Regions from separate parts of the Fundidesulfovibrio sp. genome, predicted to be linked through region 1. Evidence: predicted binding sites of a transcription regulator. Region 1 holds the regulator's gene; each other region holds the start of a gene.
What was found. The regulator sigma-54, encoded in region 1, starts transcription at its own class of promoters, with help from an activator protein. The targets are predictions, from matches to a motif close to CTGGCACGGNNNNTGCTT.

Region 1 (4,207 bases):
TCTGGATGTGGCTGCCCGAGGCGCGTATCTCGCCCAGGGCTGTTTCCCAGCTGTCGTCCAGGTCCGTGGCGCCCAGGCCCAGGGCCAGACCCCGGTGGCGCACTGCCGCCTGCCCCTGGAAGAGGCTGGCCAGCTTGGGCATGAGCACGGGCGGCAGGCCGTCCACGCAGAAATAGCCCATGTCCTCGAAGACGTTGAGGGCCGTGGACTTCCCGGACCCCGACAGGCCCGTGATCACCACCACGGGCAGATGGGCGCTCGCTCCCGGCATGGCATCGCTCCTTGTGAAAAGTCCCCGCCGCGCGGTGGCGCGGCGGGGACCGGCCTATCACACATCGCGTCCGTTTGCGTGACGAAGCCGCCGCCCCTCGCGGGGCCACGGCAGGTTCACGCGTGGCTGGAAAGCACCTTCCAGAGGGCCTCGTGATCGGCGGCGTCCAGGAAGGAACGCCGGAAGCCCTCGTCTGAGAGAAGCCGCGAGATCTGCGCGAGGATGCGCAGGTGCATGCCCGCCACGTGTTCGGGCGCGAGCACCAGGAAGAAGATGCGGCAGGGCTTGTGGTCCAGGGATTCGAAATCGATCCCCGCGCGGCTGCGTCCGGCCACGATGACGATTTCCTTGAGCGAATCCATCTTGCCGTGGGGGATGGCAACGCCGTCGCCGATGCCCGTGGTGCCGAGATTCTCCCGGTCCATGAGCACGCGCGACGCCTTGGCCGGGTCCACGTCCGGGAAGGCGGCGGCCACGGGGGCCACCAGCTCCGCGAGAACGTCGGGCTTGCCCCCGGCCGCCAGGTCCTCCAGGACGAAGTCCTTGCGCAGGTATTCCCCCAGGCGCATCAGAGGGAAACTCCAGGATCGATCAGGCCGTAATCGCCGTTCTTGCGCTTGTAGAGCACGTTGACGCGCTCGGTCTCGGCGTCGAGGAACACCAGGAACTCGTAGTGCATGGCGTCGAGCTGCTCGGCTGCCTCTTCCACGCTCATGGGCTTGGGGCTGTACTTGTCGGATTCCTCGATGGCGTGGACCTTGCCCTCGGTGGTGAAGCTCACCACGCCCATGGTCACGTCGCCCTGGGCGGCCTTGCGGCGGTCCTTCATCTTCTCGCGCAGCTTGCGCAGCTGGGCGTCGAGCTTGTCCGTGATCATGTCGATGGTGGAGTACATGTCGTCGGAGCGCTCGTGGGCCGAGATGTGCATGGCGTCGGCGTCGATGACCACGTCGGCGATCTGGCGGGTCTTTTCAACGGAAAGAGTGACCACCACTTCGGCGTTGTCGGAATTGCTCATGTACTTGGAGAGCTTGTCGAAACGCTTGGCGGCATATTCCTGCAGGCCGGGAGACGGCTCGAAGTTCTTGAAATTGAAGGCGATAATCATGGTAACCTCCGGGGGATGACGCCGCGTGGCGGCGGATTTGGCTACAATACGTCCTTGCGCTTCGAGGAGGATTCGATGCCCATGGCCATGCGGTACTTGGCCACCGTGCGCCGCGCGATGTTCACCTGCAGGCGCCGCTTGAGAATCTCCGCGATCTGTTCGTCGCTGGTTGGTTTCTTGGGGTCCTCGGCCGAGATGAGCTGCTTGATCACCGCCTTCACCGACTCCGAGCCCACGGACGACCCGTCGTCGAGTTCCAGCGCGGAGTTGAAGAAGAACTTGAGTTCGTAGATGCCGTGGGGCGTGGCCACGTACTTGCTCGTGGTGATGCGGCTCACGGTGGATTCGTGCATGCCGATGTCGTCGGCCACGTCCTTGAGGATCAGCGGGCGCAGCTTCGTCACGCCGTCCTCGAAGAATTCCCTCTGAAATTTCACGATGGATTCCAACACCTTGAACAACGTTCGCTGGCGCTGATAGAGGCTTTTCATCAGCCACTGGGCGCTGCGCATCTTGTCCTGGAGGTACTCCTTCTCCTTGTTGGCGCTGGAACGGCCCATGTCCTCCATATAATAAGGCGAAAGCTGGAGCTTGGGCAGGCCGTCCTCGTTGAGCACGATCACGAAGTCGTCTCCGAACTTGTACACGAACGCGTCCGGGCTGACGTACACCGGGTCCGGCGAGCTGAAATGCGAGCCGGGCATGGGATCGAGCGTCTGGATGATCTCCAGATACTCCTTGATCTCCTCCATGCTCAAGCGGAACTTTTTCGCCAGGGGCTTGTAGCGCTTCTTCTCCAGGTCTTCCAGGTGGTCGCGCACGATCTCCAGGAGCACGGGGTCCGTGTAACCGTACACCTCCAGCTGCACCAGCAGGCACTCCTGGGGCGAGCGCGCGGCCACGCCCACAGGATCGAGCCGCTGCAGCGCCTGGACGACAACTTCCACCTCTTCGGGAGTCACCGAAAGCACCTGGGCGAGCTCCTCCGTGCTGGAGCGCAGGTAGCCCCCGGAGTCGAGATTGCCCACGATCTCGTCCGCGATGGCCTGCTGCCGGGCATCCAGGGGCGAGAGGCTGATCTGCCACGCCAGGTGCCCCTCCAGCGAGGGCTTGGCCGTGAGCCTGGCCTCGAAGGACATGCCCTCCTCGGGCGTCTCATGCTCGCGCACCGTGGCCTGGCGCGACGTGGAGGCGAAATCGCCCAGGTAGTCGTCCCACTCGGCCGTCTTCATCAGCTCGCGCTGCATGGCCCCCTCCTCCTGGGTGGAGTCGGGGGCGTGCGAATCCTCGGCAATGGTGGGCTCGGGCCGCTCGTCGTCGAACTGGGTCTCCTCGAGCAGCGGATTCTCCAGGAGCTCCTGCTGCACCGTTTCCACCAGTTCCAGACGGGAAAGCTGCAACAGCTTGATGGCCTGCTGCAACTGGGGCGTCATCACCAGCTGCTGCGAAAGCTTGAGTTGCTGCCTGAGCTCAAGTGCCATCGTGCTATCGTCTCCTTGTGAACTGGCCCGGGCGACTAGCAAGAAGAATGCCGGATGCCCGCCTAGCCCGGTGGTTATGCACCAAAACCGAACCGGAAGCAAGACTTGACGGCTTTTTCCGTGAAGCGCCAAGGACGGCGGGGGCCACGACAGGGGCGGCCGGGGAATAAGCCCGACGTATCGGCTACAGGGCGATGTCGCGCCAGAGGGCGTCGCGCTTGCCCTGGGCGGTGAGCAGCAGGCGCACGGCGTCGCGCACGGCGCCGTGTCCGCCGGGCAGCCGCGAGACCCAGGCGGCGAGGCGCAGGATTTCGGGCTGGGCGTCGGCGGGAGCCATGGGCAGTCCGGCTTGGCGCATGGGCGCGGCGTCGAGCCAGTCGTCGCCCATGTAGGCCAGGTGCGGGAAGTCGAGGCCGCGCTCGGAGAGGATGCGCTCCAGGACGGGGAGCTTGCGCAGGTGTCCGCCGTGGAAGGCGGTGACGCCCAATTGCCGGAGCCGCTCCTCGGCCTGTGGGTTGGGCAGCCCGCTCAGGGCGGCCACCTCGACGCCCGCGCGTTCCAGGAGCTTCAGGCCCATGCCGTCGGGAATGGAGAAGCATTTGAGGGACTGCCCCTGGTTGTCCAGCCAGAGGCGGTTGTCGGTGAGCACGCCGTCCACGTCGAGCACGAGCAGGCGCACGTCGCGGGCCAGGGCCAGGGCGCGGCGGCTGAGGCCGGGGCGCGCGGGGCGTTTGGTGGGTCGCATGAAGGGATGGCCCCGTCGGCCGGAGAGGTCCGGCCGACGGGGAGCAGGGATTGTTACGCTTCCCGCTGGGTCTTGGCGGCCCGGATGAATTCCCGGAAGAGCGGGTGGGGCTTCATGGGGCTGGACTTGAATTCCGGGTGGAACTGGCAGCCCAGGAACCAGGGATGCCCGGGCAGCTCCACGATTTCCACGAGGGATTCGTCGGGAGAGAGCCCGGAGAAGACCATGCCCTTCTCGGCCATGCGGGCGTGGTAGGCCTTGTTGAACTCGTAGCGGTGGCGGTGGCGCTCGTCGATCTGGGCCTTGCCGTAGGCCTCCATGGCCCTGGTGTCGGGCTGGACCACGCAGGGGTAGGCCCCCAGGCGCATGGTGCCGCCCATTTCGGAGTCCATGTCGCGCTTTTCGATCTTCTTGGTGCGGAAGTCGTACCACTCGCGCATGAGGTAGATCACGGGATCGGGGCTCAGGCGGTTGAATTCCTCGGAGTTGGCCTCGGTGAGCCCCAGGACGTTGCGGGCGAACTCGATGCAGGCCAGCTGCATGCCCAGGCAGATGCCGAAGAAGGGGATCTTGTTTTCGCGGGCGTGCCGGATGGCGGCGAT
Region 2 (4,207 bases), on a different contig from region 1:
CCGCCCACGAAGAGCATGGCGGTCTTGCCGGTGGTGCGGGGCTTGATGTCGGCCAGGGCGGCCTCCACGTCGGGCATTTCCTCGGCGATCACCTCTTCGACGCGCTTGATCAGCTCCGGGTCGCCGAAGTGGGCGGCGATGCGGCGCAGGCTCTTGGCCGAGGCGTTGGCGCCGATGAAGTTCACCTTGATCCAGGGGATGCCGTACTTGGTCTCCATCATGTCGGCCACGTAGTTGATGGAGCGGTGGCACATGACGCAGTTGAGGTCCGAGAGCTGGCAGGAGGCGAAGTCGTTGTAGGTGGAGTTGCCGGAGAAGGTGGCGTTGAGGGTGATGCCGCACTTCTCCAGGATGCGTTCGATCTCGAAGGCGTCGCCGCCGATGTTGTATTCGCCGAGCATGTTGATCATGAACTTGCCCTTGCGAACGGGGGTGTCGGAGGTGCCGACCACTTCGGAGAAGATCTTGTTGTTGGCGATGTGGTGACCGGCCGACTGGGAGACGCCCTTGTACCCCTCGCAGGAGAAGCCGAAGATGTTGATGCCGAGCTTGGCCTTCATCTCGCGGGCCACGGCGTGCACGTCGTCGCCGATCAGGCCCACGGGGCAGGTGGAGAAGATGGCGATGGCCTTGGGCTTGAAGAGGTCGTAGGCTTCCTGGATGGCCTTCTTGAGCTTCTTCTCGCCGCCGAAGATGATGTCCTCGTCCTGCATGTCGGAGGAGAAGGCGTAGGGGATGTAGTTCTCCGCGCCGGGTGCGGAGGCGTCGGTCTGGTTGCGGCGCGTCAGCCAGGAGTAGAAGGCGCAGCCGATGGGGCCGTGGGTGATGTTGATGATGTCGCGCGTGGGGCCAAGGATGACGCCCTTGCAGCCGGCGTAGGTGCAGCCGCGCATGGTGATGATGCCGGGAACCGTGCGGACGTTGGCGAGGATTTCGCGGTCCTCGGCGCCGTCGGTTTCCTTGATGTAGATCTGCTGGGAGCGCTTGCGGCCGACCTTCGGGGGGTACTTGGCGAGAAGCTCCTTCCTGGCCTCTTCCGGATCGATGTCCGGGATGGTCAAGGGGTCCTTCAATGGGGCGTCCATAACGTATCCTCTTGGGCGCGAGGCCGGTTATTCGATGGCGCAGGCGCCGGTCTCGCCGGTGCGCACGCGGATGGAGTCGGAGAGGGGCAGCACGAAGATCTTGCCGTCCCCGGGCTTGCCGGTCTTGTTGGCGGCCGCGATGGCCTCCACCACGGCGGGGACCTTCTCGTCGGGCACCACCACGGTGACCATCCTCTTGGCGAAGAGCTTGCCCTTGGAGCCCAGGATCTCGGCGGCCTCCTGGTTGCCGGCGGCGGCCGCGGCGGCCACCTCGGCGTTCACCAGGCCCTTGCCCCGGCCCCAGGCCTCGTGGGCGAAGAAGGCCGCGATGCCCGCATCGGTGAGCGCCTTCTTGGTCTGGTTCATCTTGTTCATGCGAACCACCGCGATGACTTCCTTCATGACCTGGCCTCCCCGATGCTCGAAACGTCGGTCTCCTTGACGCCGGAGGAGATGGTGACCATCTCGTCCACGGGGGAGACGAAGATCTTGCCGTCGCCGAAGTTGCCCTTGCCGCCGGTGCGCGCGGCGTCCACGATGGTCTTGACCACGTATTCCTTGTCCTTCTCGGAGACCACGGTCATGATCTGGACCTTGGGGATCTCGTCGTAGGTGACTTCGCCGATCTTGATGCCGCGCTGCTTGCCGCGCCCGGCCACGGCCAGCTTGGTGGCGGCCGGGAAGCCGGACTCCATGAGGGCGGCCATGACGTCGTCGGCCTTCTCCGGGCGGACGATGGAACGGATCATGATGAGGGACATGCTGGATTCTCCTGCCTTGAGGGTGTGTTTCGCGCGGGCCTAGTTGGCGATGCCGTACTTCACGAGCAGGGCCTCCAGCTCGTCGATGGGCAGCGGATTGGGGATGACGAACTTCTGGTTGTCCTGGATCTTGGAGGCAAGGGCCAGGTATTCGTCGGCCTGGGGGTGCTCGGGCGAGAAGTCGATGACGGTCTTGCGGTTGAGCTCGGCGCGCTGCACCTGGTTTTCGCGGGGCACGAAGTGGATCATCTGGGTGCCCAGGCGTTCGGCCAGGGCGTTGATCAGGTCTTCTTCGTGGTCCACCTTGCGGGAGTTGCAGATCAGGCCGCCCAGGCGCACGCCGCCGCTCTCGGCGAACTTCACGATGCCCTTGCAGATGTTGTTGGCGGCGTACATGGCCATCATTTCGCCGGAGACGACGATGTAGATCTCCTGGGCCTTGCCTTCGCGGATGGGCATGGCGAAGCCGCCGCAGACCACGTCGCCCAACACGTCGTAGAAGACGTAGTCGAGGTTCTTGTCTTCCTTGTAGGCGCCCAGCTGTTCGAGCAGGTTGATGGAGGTGATGATGCCGCGTCCGGCGCAGCCCACGCCGGGCTCGGGGCCGCCGGACTCGGTGCACATGGTGCCCTTGAAGCCGGGCTTCAGGATGTCTTCGAGTTCGACGTCCTCGCCTTCCTCGCGCAGGGTGTCGAGCACGGTCTTCTGCTGGAGTCCGCCCAGGAGCAGGCGGGTGGAGTCGGCCTTGGGGTCGCAACCCACGACCATGACCTTCTTGCCCAGGGTGGCCAGACCCGCCACGGTGTTCTGCGTGGTGGTGGACTTTCCGATGCCGCCCTTGCCGTAGATGGCGATCTTTCTCATGACATGCCTCCAAAAGGGGATGGGTTTTGCGCGTTGGCATGAGGGCTAGGGCAAGGCCCGTGCCAAGTCGGGCGATATTTGGCAAAATTGGCAAATATCAAGGACTGGCGCGGCCTGGCGGACTCGTGCGAACAGCGGCGGAATTCAGCGGATTACAGGCCTTGTCATGATCTGCGACAAAATTGTCTTCATTTTTGTCACATTTGTTCGCGAGCCGTTCCTGAGCGTGTCGACAACCGGGCCAAAAGGCGCTACGTCGCGGCCTTCGGCCCGCCCGCCCGGGCGGAGTTCCGGCGCGCATCGCCGCGCCTTCTGAGAAGGAGTCGTTCCCATGGAGATCGTCTACTACCTGCTCTACGCTGCGGCCGGCGCGGCCGCCGGCATCCTGGCCGGACTTCTGGGCGTGGGCGGCGGCATCGTCATCGTGCCCATCCTCTCGGTGCTCTTCGCCTGGCAGGGCATCGCCCCCGAATACCTCATGCAGATGGCCCTGGGCACGTCGCTGGCCTCCATCATGTTCACCTCCATCTCCAGCATGCGCGCGCACCACGCCCACGGCGCGGTGCGCTGGAACATCGTGAAGCTCATCACCCCCGGCATCGTGCTGGGCACGCTGGCCGGGTCCAAGCTGGCGGCCTGGCTCTCCTCGGGCTTTCTCAAGGGCTTTTTCGTGTTCTTCCTCTACTACGTCTCGCTGCAGATGTTCTTGAACTTCAAGCCCAAGCCCAGCCGCGAGATCCCGGGCATCGGCCCCATGACCGGCGTGGGCGGCTTCATCGGCGTCATCTCCGCCCTGGTGGGCATCGGCGGCGGCACGCTCACCGTGCCCTTCATGACCTTCTGCAACGTGCCCATGCACCAGGCCGTGGGCACCGGAGCGGCCATCGGCTTCCCCATCGCCGTGGCCGGGGCCGTGGGTTACATTTTCGGCGGCATGGGCAAGGCGGGGCTCCCCGAGGCCTCCCTGGGCTTCGTCTACCTGCCCGCCCTGATCGGCCTGGTTGTGTGCAGCATGCTCACGGCCCCCACGGGCGCGCGCATCGCCCACAAGCTCCCCGTGCCCATGCTCAAGAAGATTTTCGCCGGCTTCCTGGTGATCATGGCCACGCGCATGCTCTTCCAGATCCTGTAGAATCGCGGCCCCTGCGGACCCGGGATGGACTCACGCATGGACACATCCTCCCCCGCACTCTCGCGCGACGAAACGCGCCGCCTGCTCGAGGCCCTGATGGACAACTCCCTCGAAGGAGTGACCGTCACGGGCCCCGACGGGCGCATCGAATGGGTGAACAAGGCCTTCACCGCCATCACCGGCTTCGAGCCCGGGGAGGTGCTGGGCCAGACGCCGCGCGTGCTCAAGAGCGACCGCCACGACGACGCCTTCTACCGCGACATGTGGCGAAGCCTCGCCGAGAACGGCCGCTGGGAAGGCGAGATCTGGAACCGCCGCAAGTCCGGCGAGGCCTACCCCGAGTGGCTGCGCATCACCGCCCTGCC
Region 3 (4,207 bases), on a different contig from region 1:
GGCCTCGGGCAGGCGGCTCATCTGCTCGATCTCCTCGCGGGTGACCTTGGGGCGGATGAGGGCCATCACCACCGGGCGCACCACCAGGAGCAGGAAGAGGAACACCAGCAGACCGTTCAGGAAGGGCTTGCCCAGGCGCTGGGCGTATTCCAGCATGTTCTGGGTGAGGCTGGGCTCGCCGAGGAGCTCGCGCTCGCCGAAGGACATGCAGGACACCTCGATGGTGTCGCCGCGCTTGGCGTCCAGGCCCACGGCGCTGGAGACGGCCTGCTTGATGCGCTCCAGCTCCTCGGCGGGCCTGGGGATGAACTTGGGCTCCTTGCTGTTCGGGTCCTGAATGTAGTCCACGATAACCGCCACGCTCAAACGCTGCAACTCCCCGGTGGCGGGTTTCACGAACTGGGTCTCGGAATCGATCTCGTAGTTGGTGACGCGCTTCTCGCTGGCCTGGTCCACCTTGTTCTGGGTGCCGGTGAAGCCGTCGCCCCGGAAGTTGGTCTCGGGCACGGAGCCGTCCACGTTGGCCTTCTGGTTGGTGGAGGATTCCTCGCGGGTCTCGGAGCGCACCACGGTGCGGTTGGGGTCGAAGCTCTGGCGCTTGATCTCGCGCTGGGCGAAGTCCAGGGAGGCGCTCACCTTGGCGATGGACTTGCCGCCGCCCACGATGGGGGTGAGCAGTTCCTCGATGCGCCGCTCCATGTTGAGCTGGTAGCTGTTGCGGAAGTCGAACTGGGAGCTGGTAAGGCCGTCGATGCTCTGGTCGTCCTTGGCCTGGTAGACGATCTTGCCCGAGGTGTCGGTGATGGTCACGCGGCTGGGCTCCAGGCCTTCGACGCTCATGGCCACGAAATTGACGATGCCCTGCACCTGCTTGGGCTCGAGCTTGGCGCCGTTCTTGAGGGTGAGCACCACCGAGGCGCTGGGCTTGCGCTGCTCCTCGATGAAGAGGCTCTTCTGGGGCAGCACCAGGTGCACGCGGGCCTTCTCGATCTGCGGGAACTCCGAGATGGTGCGCGAAAGCTCGCCCTGCAGGGCGCGCTGGTAGTTGATGCGCTGCACGAAGTCGGTCTGGCCCACCTTGGTTTCGTCGAAGATCTCGTAGCCGAGGCCCGCGCCGCGCAGCTTGCCTTCGCCCGCGATGCGCAGCCTCGTCTCGCTCACCTGGTCCACGGGCACGAGCACGGTCTGGCCGGCGTCTTCCAGGCGGAAGGGGATCTTGTTGGCCTTCAGGGTCTCCACCACGCGGTTGGCGTCGTCCTGGCCGAGCTTGGAGAAGAGCACCTTGTAGTCGGGCTGGTTGAACCAGAAGATCATCAGGGCGAAGGCGGCCACCACCGAGACGGCCACGCCCGCGAAGAGGACGCGCTGGGCCATGGTGCGGGCGGACCAGAAACGGGTGGCCTGATCCCAGAGGGACTTGATCACGGTGGACATGGCGGACTCCTATTCTTCCTGGAGGCTAGAAGGGCATCTTGACCAGTTCGCGGTACATGTCGAGGACCTTGCCGCGCACGGCGCTGGTCATGGACATGGCCACTCCGGCCTTCTGGAGCTGGATCATCAGCTCGTGGACGTTCTGGTTCTCGCCGGTGGCGAAGGAGGCCACCATGCGGTCCTTCTTGAGCTGTTCGGCGTTCACTTCGGCCACGGAGTTCTTGAGGGTGTCCACGAAGCCGGTCTGGGGCGCGCCGGAACCGACGGCGCCCTCCACCTGCTTCTGGATGGACATGCCGCCCTGGGTCTGGCCCATGGCGGAGCGGTAGGCGTTGAGGGCGATGGGGCTGATGGCCATGGCGAACCTCCTAGCGTCCGATTTCCAGGGCCTTGTTGTACATGGCCTTGATGGTGTTCACGCTGGTGGTGTTGGCTTCGTAGCCGCGGGTGGCCTGGATCATGTTGGCCATCTCCTCCACCACGTTGATGTCGGGATACTGCACGTAGCCGTTCTGGTCGGCGTCGGGGTGCCCGGGCTCGTAGACCTGCTTGGGCGGGCGCTGGTCGGCCACGATGCCCGTGACGCGCACGCCCTGCAGCTCCTGGGTGAGCGCGGCGTTCATGGCCTTGCCGAAGGGCGTGGCCTGGGTGGACTGCAAGGCCACGGACTTGCGCTGGTAAGGCCCCTGGCCGTCCATGGTGCGCGTGGTCTTGGCGTTGGCCAGGTTCATGGAAATGACGTTCATGTAGGTGCGCTGGGCCGTGAGGGCCGAAGAGCCGATGTCGAGGGCTGTCATGAAGTCCATGTTACTTGCCTCCGTCCATGATGACCTTCTGGATGCCTTCGAAGCCTTTCTGCATCACGGTGGTCAGCGAGTTGTACATGAGCGAGTTCTTGGCCATGGCCGACATTTCCTTGTCCAGGTCCACGGAGTCGGACCCGTAGATGGTGCGGGGCTTGAACTCCTTCACCACGTCGGCCTGGTAGCCGTTCACGTTGTAGGGGCCAGGCACGTGGGAGGCGTTGGTGCGGGTGACGGCGGTCTTCATCTCCTGGGTGCCCACGGCGTCCTGGAGCGCGCCCTCGAAGTCGATGGAGCGGGCCTTGTAGCCCGGGATGTTCATGTTGGCCAGGTTGGACATGACGAGGTTTTGACGCTCGATGCGCAGGTCCAGCACCTTGGCGATCAGGTCGGTGTTGGTTCCGTAGATGTCCGGCATGGCGTATCTCCTTGCGGGGCGGCCGTTTTTGCCCGGTTGCCCGGAGGGGGGCCTGGCCGCCTCCCGCCATGGATTAGCAACTCCCGTTCCAAAACATCATCATCCTGGAATCGCTGTCTCTTTTTTTGCCGGGCCTGGGGTGGCACGCCGTCTGCTCCCTTCCCGAAGGCAGGCCTCGCACACGGCGGAAATTGCCTGATTCGGAGGTTGGCACGGCACTTGCTTGGAGGAATCCGCGGGCTTGCCCGTCCCCGGGAGGGACGATTTGCAGGGCAGGGCCGTCGGATAGGGGAGACGGGAAGCCAGGAGGGTCTTCCCGACGCGAAAGCGAACCATGGGCGCGATGCCGGGGGAGACAGCGCACGCGCCCGCCCACTGGAGGGGAACGTCATGAGCGGTCATCTGGATTATGAAATCAACAAGGAACTGGGCGAGTGCTACCTGTTCATGGGCGACCTGGACAAGGCGGAGGAATACTACCGCAAGGCCATGAACTCCAACGGCATCCACCCAGACCCCTACATGGGGCTGGCCACCATCGCCGTGCACCGCGGCGATCTTGACGCGGCCTTCGGCTTCTACCGCAAGGCAGCCAACGTGGAGGCCAGCGACAAGTCCCTCTCGGGCATGGCGCTCATCGAAATGGAGCGCGGCGAGCACGAGGCCGCCTTCGGCCACTTCGCCCAGGCCCTGGACCACAACCCCGAGAACATGGTGGCCCTCTACAGCCTCATCCGCCTGGGCCACGCCATGGACCGAGTGGACGAGGTGGTGCCCCATCTCGAGGACTGCCTGGCCGTGGACCCCCTGAAGCACGACATCCGCTACTCCCTGGCCGGCTGCCTCATCACCGCCGGACGCCCCGAAGAGGCCCGGGAGCACCTGGAGCGCATCCTCCAGCAGGAGCCCTCCTACGCGCGCGCCGTCGAGCTCAAGGAACACCTGGAGGCCCAGGCCGCCTAGGCCCGAAACTTTTCCGACCGAATCTCCCCTCCCCCATTGGTTCCCGGTCCGGTCCGCTCCCGGCGGCCGGACCGGGAATCAACTCCTCGAACGGGGGGCGGAGCAAGAAGAGAGGTTGCCAAGCGCCGGGTCTTTTGGCACTGCCAAGCCAAAAAGCGAGGCAGCCATGGAACTCTTGCCCATCCGCAGGGCCATCCTTTCCGTCACCGACAAGTCCGGCCTGGCCGAATTCGCGGCCTTCCTCCACCAGCACGGCGTGGAGCTCGTCTCCACCGGCGGCACCAAAAAGGCCATGGCCGACGCGGGCCTGCCCGTCACCGCCGTGGATTCCGTCACCGGCTTCCCCGAGATGCTCGGCGGACGCGTCAAAACCCTGCACCCCCACATCCACGCGGGCATCCTGGCCGACAAGGACGACCCCGAGCACCTGAAGACCCTCGAAGCCTTCAAGCTCCAGCCCTTCGACCTCATCTGCGTCAACCTCTACGACTTCGCCAAGGCCGCAGCCTCCGGGGCCAACCTCAAGCAGGCCGTGGAACAGATCGACATCGGCGGCCCCACCATGCTGCGCGCCTCCGCCAAAAACCTG
Region 4 (4,207 bases), on a different contig from region 1:
CGTCCACCACGCGGCCCTGGTGCGTAGCCGCCACGCGGGCCATCACGTTCTGCAGCTCCCGCACGTTGCCCGGCCACGGATGCGTCGCGAGCGCCCTGAGCGCCCCGCCCGAGAACTCGAAGCGCCCGGGACGCCCGCTGGCCTGGTCGAGAAACCGCGCGGCCAGCCCGGGCACGTCCCCGGAGCGCGCCCGCAAGGGCGGCAGGCGCAGGCGCAGCACGTTCAGGCGGTAGTAGAGGTCGGCCCGGAAGCGCCCCTCGGCCACCAGCGCCCCCAGGTCGCGGTTGGTGGCCGCCACGGCGCGCACGTCCACGGGGATCACCTGATCGCTGCCCAGGCGCATCACCTTGCGCTCCTGCAGCACGCGCAGGAGCTTGCCCTGCGTGCCGGGCTCCATCTCCGCGATCTCGTCCAGGAAGATGGTCCCCCCGTGGGCCAATTCGAAGAGACCGGGTTTGCCCTTCTGGCTGGCCCCGGTGAAGGCCCCGGGCACGTAGCCGAACAGCTCGCTCTCCAGAAGCTGCCCGGGCAGCGCCGCGCAGTTCACCGCCACGAAAGGGCCCGCCCGGCGCGGGCTCGCGTTGTGGATGCCCTGGGCGAAAAGCTCCTTGCCCGTGCCCGTCTCGCCGTTCACGAGCACCGTGTCGCCGGTGCGCGCGTAGTCCCGGGCCATGGCCACGGCGTGGGTCAGGGCCGGGCTCTCCCCCTGCACGTCCTCCAGGCGCGCCGTGGCCACATGTCCGGAGGCCAGGCCGCGCAGGCGCAGGGTGGCCTCCATCTTCCGGATCTGGCGGGCGTCGTGGATGGTGGCCACGGCCCCCACCGTCTCGCCGCGCACGGTCAGGGGGAGGGTGCCGCAGAGCAGCTCCTGGTCGAACACGCGCTCGATGCGCGCGGGCTCGGGCCGCCCGTCCGTAAGCACCCGTTCCAGCCCGGAGCGCGGCCACACCTCGTCCACGGGACGCCCCAGGGCGTCGGCCTCCGTGAGGCGCAGGAGCCGCCCGGCCACGGGGTTGCACACGGTCACGCGGCCCGCGCGGTCCACGGCCACGATGCCGTTGTCCGTGGAGGTGAGCACGGCGCGCAGGAGCGAATTCTTGGCCTTCTCCACCGAACGGCCGTGGGCGATGCGTTTGGCCTCGCTCACGGCGGCCAGGATGCTGGCGGGGCTTGGGTCCACGGGCTGGCAGGGGATGCCCAGGCGCGCCGCGAAGAGCGCCATGATGTAGCCGCCCACCACGATCTCCGCGCCCCGCTCGCGGGCGGTGAGCAGCGCGGGGGTGATGCCCTCCTGGTTCTCCCATTCGACCACGTCCACGTCGGCCCCGAGCATGCGCCCCAGCTCCCGGGCGTTGTCGGACATGGGCGGGAAGGCCACCACGGCGATGCGCCGGGCGCGCTCCCGGGCCTTGTGCAGTGCCGAGAGGAGGTCCAGGCTGGTGGTTGAGATGTCCACCACCGAGAGGTCGGGCAGGGCCAGCTGCACGCAGCGGGCCGTGGCCCCGCGCGAGATGACCACCTCCACGCCCCGGGCGGCCAGGGCGCGGGCCGTGTCGGCCGCGCCGTCCATGAGGCCCTCGGCCAGGAGCACGTCGGGGTGCTCCGCGTGAAGGATCTCGCGGGCCACCTCCTGCATGCGGGGGGTCAGGGCGATGAAGGCGATGGTTTGCATGGCAGCCTCCGTGCAACATGATGCGACAGATTGAAACAAAATGCATCATTAATGTTTCGCTGCTGCGACAAAGTCGAAGATGGCCTTCAAATCATTGATTATTATAAGTGGAACGGTTCCTGCTCTTAAGCCTCCGAGGGAAACGGGACCCGCAACCCGGTCCGCCGACGGGCGGCCGCAACGAGGAGGAGCGCATGAAACTGGACTGGAAGGCCATCCTGCCCGTGGCCATCGGCTTGGCCATCTGGCTCGTGCCCACGCCCAAAGGGCTGGAACCCTACGCCTGGCAGTATTTCGCCCTGTTCACGGCCGTCATCGCGGCCCTGGTGCTGGAGCCCATCCCTGCGGCCGCGGCTGGCCTCATGGGCATCACCCTTGCGGCGGCGCTCAACCTGGTGCCCGCCCAGGCGGGCGTGGTCCCCAAACCGGCCGACGCCCTGCGCTGGGCGCTCTCGGGCTTCTCCAACGGCACGGTCTGGCTCATCTTCGTGGCCTTCATGTTCGCCATGGGCTACGAGAAGACGGGCCTGGGGCGGCGCATCTCCCTGGTGCTCATCAAGAAGCTCGGCCGCTCCACCCTGGGCCTGGGCTACGCGGTGGCCCTGGCCGACCTGGCCCTGGCCCCCTTCACCCCCTCCAACACCGCGCGCTCCGGCGGCGTGATCTTCCCCATCATCAAGAACATCCCGCCCCTCTACGGCTCCACCCCCGAGAGCGGCGCGCGCAAGATCGGCGGCTACCTCATGTGGACCGCGCTGGCCGCCACCTGCGTCACCAGCACCATGTTTCTCACGGCCCTGGCCCCCAACCTGCTGGCCCTCTCGCTCCTGGAAAAGACCGCCAAGTTCACATTCACCTGGAACGAGTGGTTCCTCTCCCTGGCCCCGGCCTGCATCCTCCTCTTCCTGGCCCTGCCCTACCTGATCTACGTGATCTATCCTCCCGAGATCAAACGCAGCGACGACGCCCCACTCTGGGCCGGGGCGGAGTTGGAGAAGATGGGCGGGATCACCCGCAAGGAAGTCACCATGGCCGGCCTGGCCGTGTTCGCCCTGGTGCTCTGGATCTTCGGAGGCAAGCTCTTCGACGCCACCACCGTGGCCCTCATGGCGCTCTCGCTGATGATCCTCACCGGCGTGGTCACCTGGGACGACATCACCGGCCACAAGACCGCCTGGAACGTGCTCTGCTGGTTCGGCACCCTGGTGGCCCTGGCCGACGGCCTGGGCAAGGTGGGCTTCCTCAAGTGGTTCGCGGCCCTGGCGGCCGGGGCCATGTCGGGCTTCTCCATCAACGCCCTGATGCTGGCCCTGGTGCTCTTGTTCTTCTTCATCCACTACATGTTCGCGAGCCTCACGGCCCACACCACGGCGCTGCTCCCGGTGATCCTGGCCACGGCCATGGGCATCCCCGGCATCCCCATGAAGACCTTCGCCATCCTCATCTGCGCCACCCTGGGCCTCATGGGCATTCTCACGCCCTACGCCACGGGGCCGAGCCCCGTGTACTACGGCTGCGGCTACATCACCCGGAAGGAATTCTGGACTCTGGGATTCGTCTTCGGTGTGATCTTCATCGGTGTGCTCCTGGGCGTGAACTTCCCCTATCTCCTGATGCGAGGGGTCTCCTAGCCCGCAACAATCAACGAGAGGCATGAGACAATGAACGGCAAGATCACCGTGTTCGGGGCGGGCAACGTGGGCGGGGCGGTCACCCGCAGGCTCATCGAGCGAAAGCTCTGCAAGAAGGTGGTGCTGGTGGACCGCAGCCCAGGCAAAGCCCAGGGTGTGGCCCTGGACATCCTGGAGGCCAGCCCCGTGGACCTCCTGGAGCCCGTGTGCCTCTCGGGAGAGAACCTGGAGGAGACCCGCAACTCCGACGTGGTGATCGTAACCGCCGGAGCCAGGCGCACCGAGGGCATGACCCGCGACGACCTCCTGCGCATCAACGCCCAGATCGTGGGCGAGTGCGTGGCCAACGCCGCGCGCTACAGCCCCTACGCCTTCTACATCATCGTGAGCAATCCCCTCAACGCCATGTGCCACGTGGCCATGCGCGCCGGGCAGATTCCGCCCACGCGCATCACGGGCATGGCCGGCATCCTGGACGCCTGCCGCTTCCAGTACTTCATCTCCAAGGAGTTGAACGTCTCGGTGGAGAACGTCCAGGCCATGGTGCTGGGCGAGCACGGCGAGGACATGCTCCCCGTGCCGCGTTACTCCACCGTGGCCGGCGTGCCGGTGGCCGAGATGATCCCACCCGAGCGCCTGGCCGAACTGGTGGCCCGCACCCGCGACGGCGGGGCCGAGATCATCCGGCTCATGCAGACCAGCGCCTTCTACGCTCCGGCCTCGGCCGTGATCCAGATGGTCTCGGCCGTGGTCATGGACAAGCGCAAGATCCTGCCGTGCGCGGCCTATCTGAAGGGCGAGTACGGGGTCACGGGGGCGTTCATGGGCGTGCCGGTGAAGCTTGGGGCCAACGGCGTGGAGCAGATCGTGGAGATCGAGCTCTCCGACGAGGAGCGGGCGGCCC

Region 2: a site for sigma-54 is predicted at 2,759-2,776, ahead of nifH (nitrogenase iron protein). Genes of this name have one in related genera too.
Region 3: a site for sigma-54 is predicted at 2,730-2,747, ahead of flgB (flagellar basal body rod protein FlgB). Genes of this name have one in related genera too.
Region 4: a site for sigma-54 is predicted at 1,780-1,797, ahead of ACV4UX_RS14230 (anion permease). Genes of this name have one in related genera too.

Annotation. Positions count from the first base shown of each region.
Region 1 is NZ_JBZVFJ010000048.1:4,214-8,420, forward strand. Features, by position in the region: gene rapZ (RNase adapter RapZ) at 1-271, opposite strand, end outside; gene ACV4UX_RS08225 (PTS sugar transporter subunit IIA) at 388-840, opposite strand; gene hpf (ribosome hibernation-promoting factor, HPF/YfiA family) at 840-1,379, opposite strand; gene rpoN (RNA polymerase factor sigma-54) at 1,421-2,860, opposite strand; gene ACV4UX_RS08240 (KdsC family phosphatase) at 3,045-3,605, opposite strand; gene pyrG (CTP synthase) at 3,659-4,207, opposite strand, start outside.
Region 2 is NZ_JBZVFJ010000001.1:15,139-19,345, reverse strand. Features, by position in the region: gene nifD (nitrogenase molybdenum-iron protein alpha chain) at 1-1,085, opposite strand, end outside; gene ACV4UX_RS00085 (P-II family nitrogen regulator) at 1,113-1,487, opposite strand; gene ACV4UX_RS00080 (P-II family nitrogen regulator) at 1,484-1,846, opposite strand; gene nifH (nitrogenase iron protein) at 1,886-2,710, opposite strand; gene ACV4UX_RS00070 (sulfite exporter TauE/SafE family protein) at 3,042-3,842, shown strand; gene ACV4UX_RS00065 (putative bifunctional diguanylate cyclase/phosphodiesterase) at 3,879-4,207, shown strand, end outside.
Region 3 is NZ_JBZVFJ010000002.1:3,949-8,155, reverse strand. Features, by position in the region: gene fliF (flagellar basal-body MS-ring/collar protein FliF) at 1-1,434, opposite strand, end outside; gene fliE (flagellar hook-basal body complex protein FliE) at 1,460-1,792, opposite strand; gene flgC (flagellar basal body rod protein FlgC) at 1,803-2,240, opposite strand; gene flgB (flagellar basal body rod protein FlgB) at 2,242-2,655, opposite strand; gene ACV4UX_RS00445 (tetratricopeptide repeat protein) at 3,046-3,618, shown strand; gene ACV4UX_RS00440 (IMP cyclohydrolase) at 3,785-4,207, shown strand, end outside.
Region 4 is NZ_JBZVFJ010000119.1:4,854-9,060, forward strand. Features, by position in the region: gene ACV4UX_RS14225 (sigma 54-interacting transcriptional regulator) at 1-1,672, opposite strand, end outside; gene ACV4UX_RS14230 (anion permease) at 1,867-3,303, shown strand; gene mdh (malate dehydrogenase) at 3,334-4,207, shown strand, end outside.